Regions from separate parts of the Sporosarcina sp. FSL K6-1508 genome, predicted to be linked through region 1. Evidence: a T-box and tRNA genes for the amino acid it is inferred to sense, from the RefSeq annotation. Region 1 holds a T-box; the other holds one or more tRNA genes.

Evidence for each region. A T-box is a leader RNA that pairs with one kind of tRNA and senses whether it is charged. The one in region 1 lies ahead of proS (proline--tRNA ligase), so its partner is inferred to be a tRNA-Pro.
Region 2: it has a tRNA-Pro gene. The T-box ahead of proS (proline--tRNA ligase) is inferred to sense a tRNA for this amino acid. The anticodon was not compared.

Annotation. Positions count from the first base shown of each region.
Region 1 covers NZ_JBBOXF010000001.1:657,207-661,236, reverse strand. Annotated here, with positions in the region: gene MKZ11_RS02980 (NADPH-dependent FMN reductase) at 1-206, shown strand, start outside; gene MKZ11_RS02975 (hypothetical protein) at 228-449, shown strand; gene MKZ11_RS02970 (hypothetical protein) at 632-880, opposite strand; gene MKZ11_RS02965 (nitroreductase family protein) at 1,008-1,583, opposite strand; T-box leader at 2,242-2,465, shown strand; gene proS (proline--tRNA ligase) at 2,547-3,986, shown strand.
Region 2 covers NZ_JBBOXF010000001.1:1,996,858-2,000,887, forward strand. Annotated here, with positions in the region: rRNA gene MKZ11_RS09980 (23S ribosomal RNA) at 1-1,031, shown strand, start outside; rRNA gene rrf (5S ribosomal RNA) at 1,185-1,300, shown strand; tRNA gene MKZ11_RS09990 (tRNA-Val) at 1,442-1,517, shown strand; tRNA gene MKZ11_RS09995 (tRNA-Thr) at 1,535-1,610, shown strand; tRNA gene MKZ11_RS10000 (tRNA-Lys) at 1,617-1,692, shown strand; tRNA gene MKZ11_RS10005 (tRNA-Leu) at 1,724-1,805, shown strand; tRNA gene MKZ11_RS10010 (tRNA-Gly) at 1,814-1,888, shown strand; tRNA gene MKZ11_RS10015 (tRNA-Leu) at 1,896-1,981, shown strand; tRNA gene MKZ11_RS10020 (tRNA-Arg) at 2,004-2,080, shown strand; tRNA gene MKZ11_RS10025 (tRNA-Pro) at 2,121-2,197, shown strand; tRNA gene MKZ11_RS10030 (tRNA-Ala) at 2,280-2,355, shown strand; tRNA gene MKZ11_RS10035 (tRNA-Met) at 2,378-2,451, shown strand; tRNA gene MKZ11_RS10040 (tRNA-Ile) at 2,459-2,535, shown strand; tRNA gene MKZ11_RS10045 (tRNA-Ser) at 2,553-2,645, shown strand; tRNA gene MKZ11_RS10050 (tRNA-Met) at 2,686-2,760, shown strand; tRNA gene MKZ11_RS10055 (tRNA-Asp) at 2,764-2,839, shown strand; tRNA gene MKZ11_RS10060 (tRNA-Phe) at 2,902-2,977, shown strand; tRNA gene MKZ11_RS10065 (tRNA-Gly) at 2,985-3,058, shown strand; tRNA gene MKZ11_RS10070 (tRNA-Ile) at 3,060-3,136, shown strand; tRNA gene MKZ11_RS10075 (tRNA-Asn) at 3,138-3,212, shown strand; tRNA gene MKZ11_RS10080 (tRNA-Ser) at 3,224-3,314, shown strand; tRNA gene MKZ11_RS10085 (tRNA-Glu) at 3,325-3,396, shown strand; gene MKZ11_RS10090 (TraR/DksA C4-type zinc finger protein) at 3,494-4,030, opposite strand, start outside.

The DNA.
Region 1 (4,030 bases):
AACAACAGTTAAAGCCGATTTTAGCATATATGAAGGCACATATTGTACCCACTTATGTATTTATAGAAGAAAAGGATTTCCATCGCAAAGAAATCGTCAATGATGATGTTCTCTTTCGTCTGGAGCGCTTAGTGGAAGATACCGTACTGCTTGTCGATGCTTATGTAGGGATTCGGAAACTAAAAGATGAGGAGTATGGATTTTAACTAATCTGTGAGGACAGGCACTTGAAACCATTCTTTTTCGTTTTCTACCGAACACGAGTAAAGCTTGATTTGCTAATTCATCATGATTTCATTCAAATTGGCGGCGTTTTGACGCACATGCGCGTCAAAAATACGTTCAAGCAAACGTTTATGATTCTATTTCTTGGCATTTTAGCGTTTGGCGTATTTTTCATCCGGTTTTCCGATTTATCCAACTTCCCTGAGTTTAACTTTATTCAGTAGGGGTACCGTTAACCAAGGAACAACTATTGATCTTTGGCGTATGAAGATGTGCTAGTTGTGCGTCCGGAAATCAGAAAGAACTCCTATAAATGAAAACATAGAGCGTAACAAAAAATCCCGGTACTCTCGTTGGAACTTTAGACGAGATTAGCGGGATTTTAGTCATAAGGGATAGCCGTTCATTAAGTATAAATCTTTACCTTTTTTTCGTTTTTAAAAAGTAGATAATGGGCATTTCCTACTTTTTCTTCTATATAGTCGAGTGAATAATTACCGAATGGATCGGCTAAATCTCCAAGTGCCCGAGATAGATTATCAACCGCAAGATTTAACGTTTCAATTTGTCTCGGCTCATTCCCTCTATTCATCTCATCCATGATTTCATGAGCTAGTTGCTGAATTCGACGTAAGCGTACTTCTTTTGTTTGCATGATATCCTCCTCCATATCTTAACTTATATAGCCTAACTATATTGCTAATGACAGGAGTTTATGAGTATGTGTATTAATTAATTCGGATAACCGTTCACAAGTACTACTTAGTCTTCAATTCGAAAGGTTAGTTATTAATGATCGTAACAAGTTCACGAATATCCGTGCGTGTTTGAGCCTCGGGTATATGTTTAGGATAGCCAATCATCAACGTCGCTACTACTTTTTCACCAGGTAGGACACCGATAGCTTCCCTGAATAACGGATCGTACACCCAATCATTCGTTCGCCAAATCATTCCGATCTCCCTTTCCCATGCCGCAAGCTGGAAGTTTTGAATTAGTGAGGAAACCGCCCCGTAATCCTCGTCCCACCTTCTTTGGCGGGGGTCTTCAGGCATAACAACTACAAGATGAACCGGAATATCCCGGAAATATTGTGCTTTTCTTTTCACTTTTTCTGAAATTTCGCCATCTACTTTCGGCTGTGAATGAATATAGGCTTGAACAAACTGTTCTTTTCCTTCATCCACGTACAATTGAAAGCGCCACGGTTCCGTCAACTTGTGGTTCGGTGCCCATTTCGCCACATTTAGCAGCTCAATAATCACTTCAGCACTAATCGAATCCTTTTTAAAAGATTTGATTGTCCTCCGACCTAAAATGTTTTGTTCGACTATGTTTTTCCCTTCTTGATAACTCATCTGATAATCCCCCTTTATGTTTAGAAAGTATAGGAGTTTTCTAAACTACAAATGAAAACAATTCTCATTTAGTATAGCATGACGAATAATAATAGCCCAACAGATCTATCTTTTACATCCTATATAAGCTCACACTCTAAAGGGGGATTCAAAATTGGAAAAGTTACGAGATTAAATAACGAAAAGTTGGAACAAAAAGTACAGGAATTCCTATGCTTTGTACAATTTTCAATTATACTTAAGGTCATTCCGTTATTTGAAAGCCTAACAAATAATTCTGTATTTCAAATCATGATTGGATTAACAGTCATAGCCATTATCATAAAAACAGTACCAATAACCAAGCTATCCTTTTATCTTCAAGCCCAGAGTGAGCATTTCAGAATTAACTTAAATTACTTGTATGCTATTTATATAATCCCGTACATTTGGGTGTTTTATGTATTTTTAGAGCGGCGATGGTAGACACTTACTTGAGGATGAAAAAAGTTAAATTAAGACTAGATATCGAAACCGTTAGTGTAAGCTATTTTTAGCGCAAGATTTCAAAAGGACTGTGCAGTCGTATGCGACAATATATGTCTTTATACGTGATACCTGTAAAATGAAGTCTCATCTGGTTGTACGAAACACTTGTATTTGATATATTAAAAGTAATATGAAATCTTTGATGTGATCAAGTAGACAAGAATTGTGAAACAGAAAATGTAGCGACTTGCTGAAAGCTATATCACCCCTTCTTGTTGAAACCTACCACTGAGACGTTATGCCAACATAACCGAGTCGTTTTCGTTATCAAACGTTTTAGAGGGCTTGAATTTAACTTAATTTAGGCTAAACTAAGGTGGTACCACGTCCATTCAGCACAAAGACGTCCTTATTATAAGGGCAACTTTGTGCTTTTTTGATGTCCAGATTTCAGGCAACCGAAGGATTTCTTTATTATTTTAGGAGGGGAAATTAATGACCAATCAACAGAAAAATGATTTTACAAGCTGGTATATCGACACAATTAAAAAGGCGGATTTAATGGATTACACGCCAGTTCGCGGGTGCATTGCATTCAAACCGGATGGTTATGAAATTTGGGAACATATCCAGGCTGAGATGGATAAACGTTTTAAAGAAACGGGACATCGTAATGCCTATTTCCCAATGCTGATTCCAGAGTCATTTTTCGAAAAAGAGAAGGATCATATCGAAGGGTTTTCACCAGAACTCCCTTGGGTTACCGAAGCTGCGGGTGAAAAACTAGAGGAGCGTTTAGCACTTCGTCCAACTTCTGAGACGATGATCGGGCATCTCTATTCAGATTGGATTAAAAGCTATCGAGATCTACCCGTGTTAATTAACCAATGGGCGAACGTCTTCCGTTGGGAAAAGAAAACACTTCCGTTCATTCGGACGTCTGAGTTTTTATGGCAAGAAGGGCATACAGCTCACGTGGATGAAGAAGAAGCACGTGCTGAAACGATGCAAATGCTCAACATTTATAAAGAAGTTGTCGAAGAGTTGCTGGCGATTCCAGTATATGATGGTCAAAAGACGCCTTCCGAGCGTTTTGCAGGAGCAGTGGATACGTATTCCATCGAAGCAATGATGAGGGACGGAAAGGCTGTTCAAGCGGGAACTTCACATTACTTAGGAACGAAATTTGCGGAAGCATTTGATATTAAGTATCTAAATAAAGAAAATAAGCATGAATTTGTTCATACAACATCATGGGGAACTTCCACACGATTGATTGGTTCTGTCATCATGGTTCATGGGGATGAACAAGGTCTTGTACTACCACCGCGTGTTGCACCAACACAGGTCATATTAATTCCGGTAGGGCCATGGAAGAAAAACCCTGAAATTATGGAGAAACTAGATGGGATTTTTGCGGAGTTAAAAGCAAAAGGAATTCGTGTGCGTTTAGACGACTCCGATCAATCACCAGGTTACAAGTTCAATGAGTGGGAATTGAAAGGCGTACCGGTTCGAGTAGAATTAGGACCACGTGATTTAGAAAAAAATCAAGCGCTCATCAAAGCACGAGATGAAGACGAAAAAGAAGCTGTGGAGCTTTCCGTACTCGTCGCAAAAATTGAAGAAGAATTAGCGACAATGCAAACACGCTTATTGGACAAAGCCCGTACATTCCGTGAAAAACACTCCCATATACATGTTGATTCACTTGCACAATTAACAACTCATATTGCGGATTCAACTGAAGGCGGAGAAATCCCTGGATGGATCCTTGCGGGATGGTGCGGAGATGACGCTTGTGAGGAACAAGTGAAAACAGAAACGAAATTCACGACACGTAATATACCATTCAATCCACCGGCTACGAAGTCGACTTGCATCAATTGCGGAAAAGAAGCGAAACATACCGTGTGGTTCAGTCGGGCTTATTAATTATATGATGGAAGTATGGAAACTTGTAAAAATTGTTTAGGCGC
Region 2 (4,030 bases), 1.3 Mb from region 1:
GCAAGCGAAGCTTCGAATTGAAGCCCCAGTAAACGGCGGCCGTAACTATAACGGTCCTAAGGTAGCGAAATTCCTTGTCGGGTAAGTTCCGACCCGCACGAAAGGCGTAACGATCTGGGCACTGTCTCAACGAGAGACTCGGTGAAATTATAATACCTGTGAAGATGCAGGTTACCCGCGACAGGACGGAAAGACCCCGTGGAGCTTTACTGTAACCTGATATTGAATTCCGGTGCAGCCTGTACAGGATAGGTAGGAGCCTTGGATTCCGGAGCGCTAGCTTCGGATGAGGCGTTGGTGGGATACTACCCTGGCTGTATTGGACTTCTAACCCATGCCCCTTATCGGGGCAGGAGACAGTGTCAGGCGGGCAGTTTGACTGGGGCGGTCGCCTCCTAAAGAGTAACGGAGGCGCCCAAAGGTTCCCTCAGAATGGTTGGACATCATTCGCAGAGTGCAAAGGCATAAGGGAGCTTGACTGCGAGACCTACAAGTCGAGCAGGGTCGAAAGACGGGCTTAGTGATCCGGTGGTTCCGCATGGAAGGGCCATCGCTCAACGGATAAAAGCTACCCCGGGGATAACAGGCTTATCTCCCCCAAGAGTCCACATCGACGGGGAGGTTTGGCACCTCGATGTCGGCTCATCGCATCCTGGGGCTGTAGTCGGTCCCAAGGGTTGGGCTGTTCGCCCATTAAAGCGGTACGCGAGCTGGGTTCAGAACGTCGTGAGACAGTTCGGTCCCTATCCGTCGCGGGCGCAGGAAATTTGAGAGGAGCTGTCCTTAGTACGAGAGGACCGGGATGGACATACCTCTGGTGTACCAGTTGTCTTGCCAAAGGCATCGCTGGGTAGCTATGTATGGACGGGATAAATGCTGAAAGCATCTAAGCATGAAGCCCCCCTCGAGATGAGATTTCCCATTACGCAAGTAAGTAAGATCCCTCAAAGAAGATGAGGTTGATAGGTCTGGGGTGGAAGCACGGCGACGTGTGGAGCTGACGGATACTAATCGATCGAGGACTTAACCAATTTTGAAAAGGGCTTGATTACCCTGATTCGTGTAGCACAATGTCTATTTCATTCAGTTTTGAGCGAATAAGTACCGTTCATAAAAAAAAGTACTTGCAATTAAGTTTAGAAACTGATATAATGAATATTGTCTTTGAGAAAAGATGATGCAGGTCTGGTGACGATTGCGAAGAGGTCACACCCGTTCCCATACCGAACACGGAAGTTAAGCTCTTCAGCGCCGATGGTAGTTGGGGGTTCCCCCCTGTGAGAGTAGGACGCCGCCGGGCCTGTGAGATTCATTACATAAAAAGTCTTTGTAGTAAGTGGCTTGCATTTCACACATAGTGGGACAAGCAATTAATACATAGAAAAAACAGTGTGGATGAAAATGCTGATGAATTTATCAATTCATTATAAAATATAACCCAGGAGGATTAGCTCAGCTGGGAGAGCACCTGCCTTACAAGCAGGGGGTCGGCGGTTCGAGCCCGTCATCCTCCACCATTTACTTTAATTCTTTCGCCGGAGTAGCTCAACTGGTAGAGCAACTGACTTGTAATCAGTAGGTTGAGGGTTCAAGTCCTTTCTCCGGCACCACTTTTCGAGCCATTAGCTCAGTTGGTAGAGCATCTGACTTTTAATCAGAGGGTCGCAGGTTCGAATCCTGCATGGCTCACCATTTTTATGACTTAGCAGTCATGATTTATATTGCGGGTATGGCGGAACTGGCAGACGCGCTAGACTTAGGATCTAGTGCCTTCGGGCGTGGGGGTTCGACTCCCTTTACCCGCACTTATAATGCGGAAGTAGTTCAGTGGTAGAATACGACCTTGCCAAGGTCGGGGTCGCGGGTTCGAATCCCGTCTTCCGCTCCATATTTTTGCCGGGGTGGCGGAACTGGCAGACGCACAGGACTTAAAATCCTGCGGTAGGTGACTACCGTACCGGTTCGATTCCGGTTCTCGGCATTAATAACATTTTTAATCATATGCGCTCGTAGCTCAATTGGATAGAGCACCTGACTACGGATCAGGAGGTTGTGGATTCGACTTCTGCCGGGCGCACCATTATAACTTTTCAATTTGCACTTTATAATTCATAATTTAACGGGACGTAGCTCAGCTTGGTAGAGCACTTGGTTTGGGACCAAGGGGTCGCAGGTTCGAATCCTGTCTTCCCGACCATTAAGATCTTTAAGCAGCTTCACCGCTTAAAGAAGCCACCATTTTAAGCAGATTTGTTGCTTAAATAATAATCAGTTAGAATGGGGCCTTAGCTCAGCTGGGAGAGCGCCTGCCTTGCACGCAGGAGGTCAGCGGTTCGATCCCGCTAGGCTCCACCAACACAATTTCAATAAAGATCCTGGCGGCGTAGCTCAGCTGGCTAGAGCGTACGGTTCATACCCGTGAGGTCGGGGGTTCGATCCCCTCTGCCGCCATCTTAAAGGACCTTTAGCTCAGTTGGTTAGAGCAGACGGCTCATAACCGTCCGGTCGCAGGTTCGAGTCCTGCAAGGTCCACCACTATTCTATATAATCACGGAGGTATACCCAAGCCCGGCTGAAGGGATCGGTCTTGAAAACCGACAGGGGAGTCAAATCCCGCGGGGGTTCGAATCCCTCTACCTCCTCCATTTTTTAAAAGTGGTGTAAGAAAAAGTAATATATTGTTGTCGCGGGGTGGAGAAGTGGTATCTCGTCGGGCTCATAACCCGAAGGTCGCAGGTTCAAATCCTGCCCCCGCAACCAAATGGTCCCGTGGTGTAGCGGTTAACATGCCTGCCTGTCACGCAGGAGATCGCCGGTTCGATCCCGGTCGGGACCGCCATTTTTATTAGTAGTATAGTAAGGTTTAAGTTAAGCTAACTGCTTAATGTGAACCGAATATATGGCTCAGTAGCTCAGTCGGTAGAGCAAAGGACTGAAAATCCTTGTGTCGGCGGTTCGATTCCGTCCTGAGCCACCATTATTATGCGAGTGTAGTTTAGTGGTAAAACCTCAGCCTTCCAAGCTGATGATGAGGGTTCGATTCCCTTCACTCGCTCCAAGGGCCTATAGCTCAGCTGGTTAGAGCGCACGCCTGATAAGCGTGAGGTCGGTGGTTCGAGTCCACTTAGGCCCACCATTCCGCAGTAGCTCAGTGGTAGAGCAATCGGCTGTTAACCGATCGGTCGTAGGTTCGAGTCCTACCTGCGGAGCCATTTATATATATGGGGAAGTACTCAAGCGGCTCAAGAGGTGCCCCTGCTAAGGGTATAGATCGCGAAAGCGGTGCGAGGGTTCGAATCCCTCCTTCTCCGCCATATATATTTTGGCCCCTTGGTCAAGCGGTTAAGACACCGCCCTTTCACGGCGGTATCACGGGTTCGAATCCCGTAGGGGTCATGCAAAAAAGTAGCATTACAAGTTTCTAGTGAACTTGTAATGCTACTTTTTAATTTGTCCATTTATACCATAAGCCTAAATGGCTTATGGTATAATATCACTTCTTTTCATTATCAGTATAACTGTCCTTTTCATGGTAAGGAATATCACCAAGGGGGGATTCGATTCCTTCAGCGTCCAGCTCCGCTTCATACTTTTCTGAAGCATCTGATCTGACAAAACCGCGTGATTTACCGTTAATATCGGTACCTGTGAATTCTTCGATATCTTCAGCTGCACCGTCTGTAATATCTGTGTCATATAAAGTATTATAGTTATCATGATCTCCAATGAAATCGGATGGAGTTTCGGATGTTCCAGATTTCGCTATTTCCTGAAAGCTATCTTCTCCGTCTCGGGCTGCCCCAGATCTTCTATCGGCAAATGAATTGGGGTTTGCCATAATAAGAATATCTTCTTCGACAGGCGGGTCGTTGGGTACTTCTTGTTCTGTCGCATGATTAATGCAGAGAGTTGTATAAGGGACTGCCTCAAGACGTTCAAAGGGAATATCTTCTTGGCACACTTCACATTTACCGTAAGAACCATCCACCATCGCTTGTAAGGCGCTTTCCACTTTGTCTAGCTCAGAGCC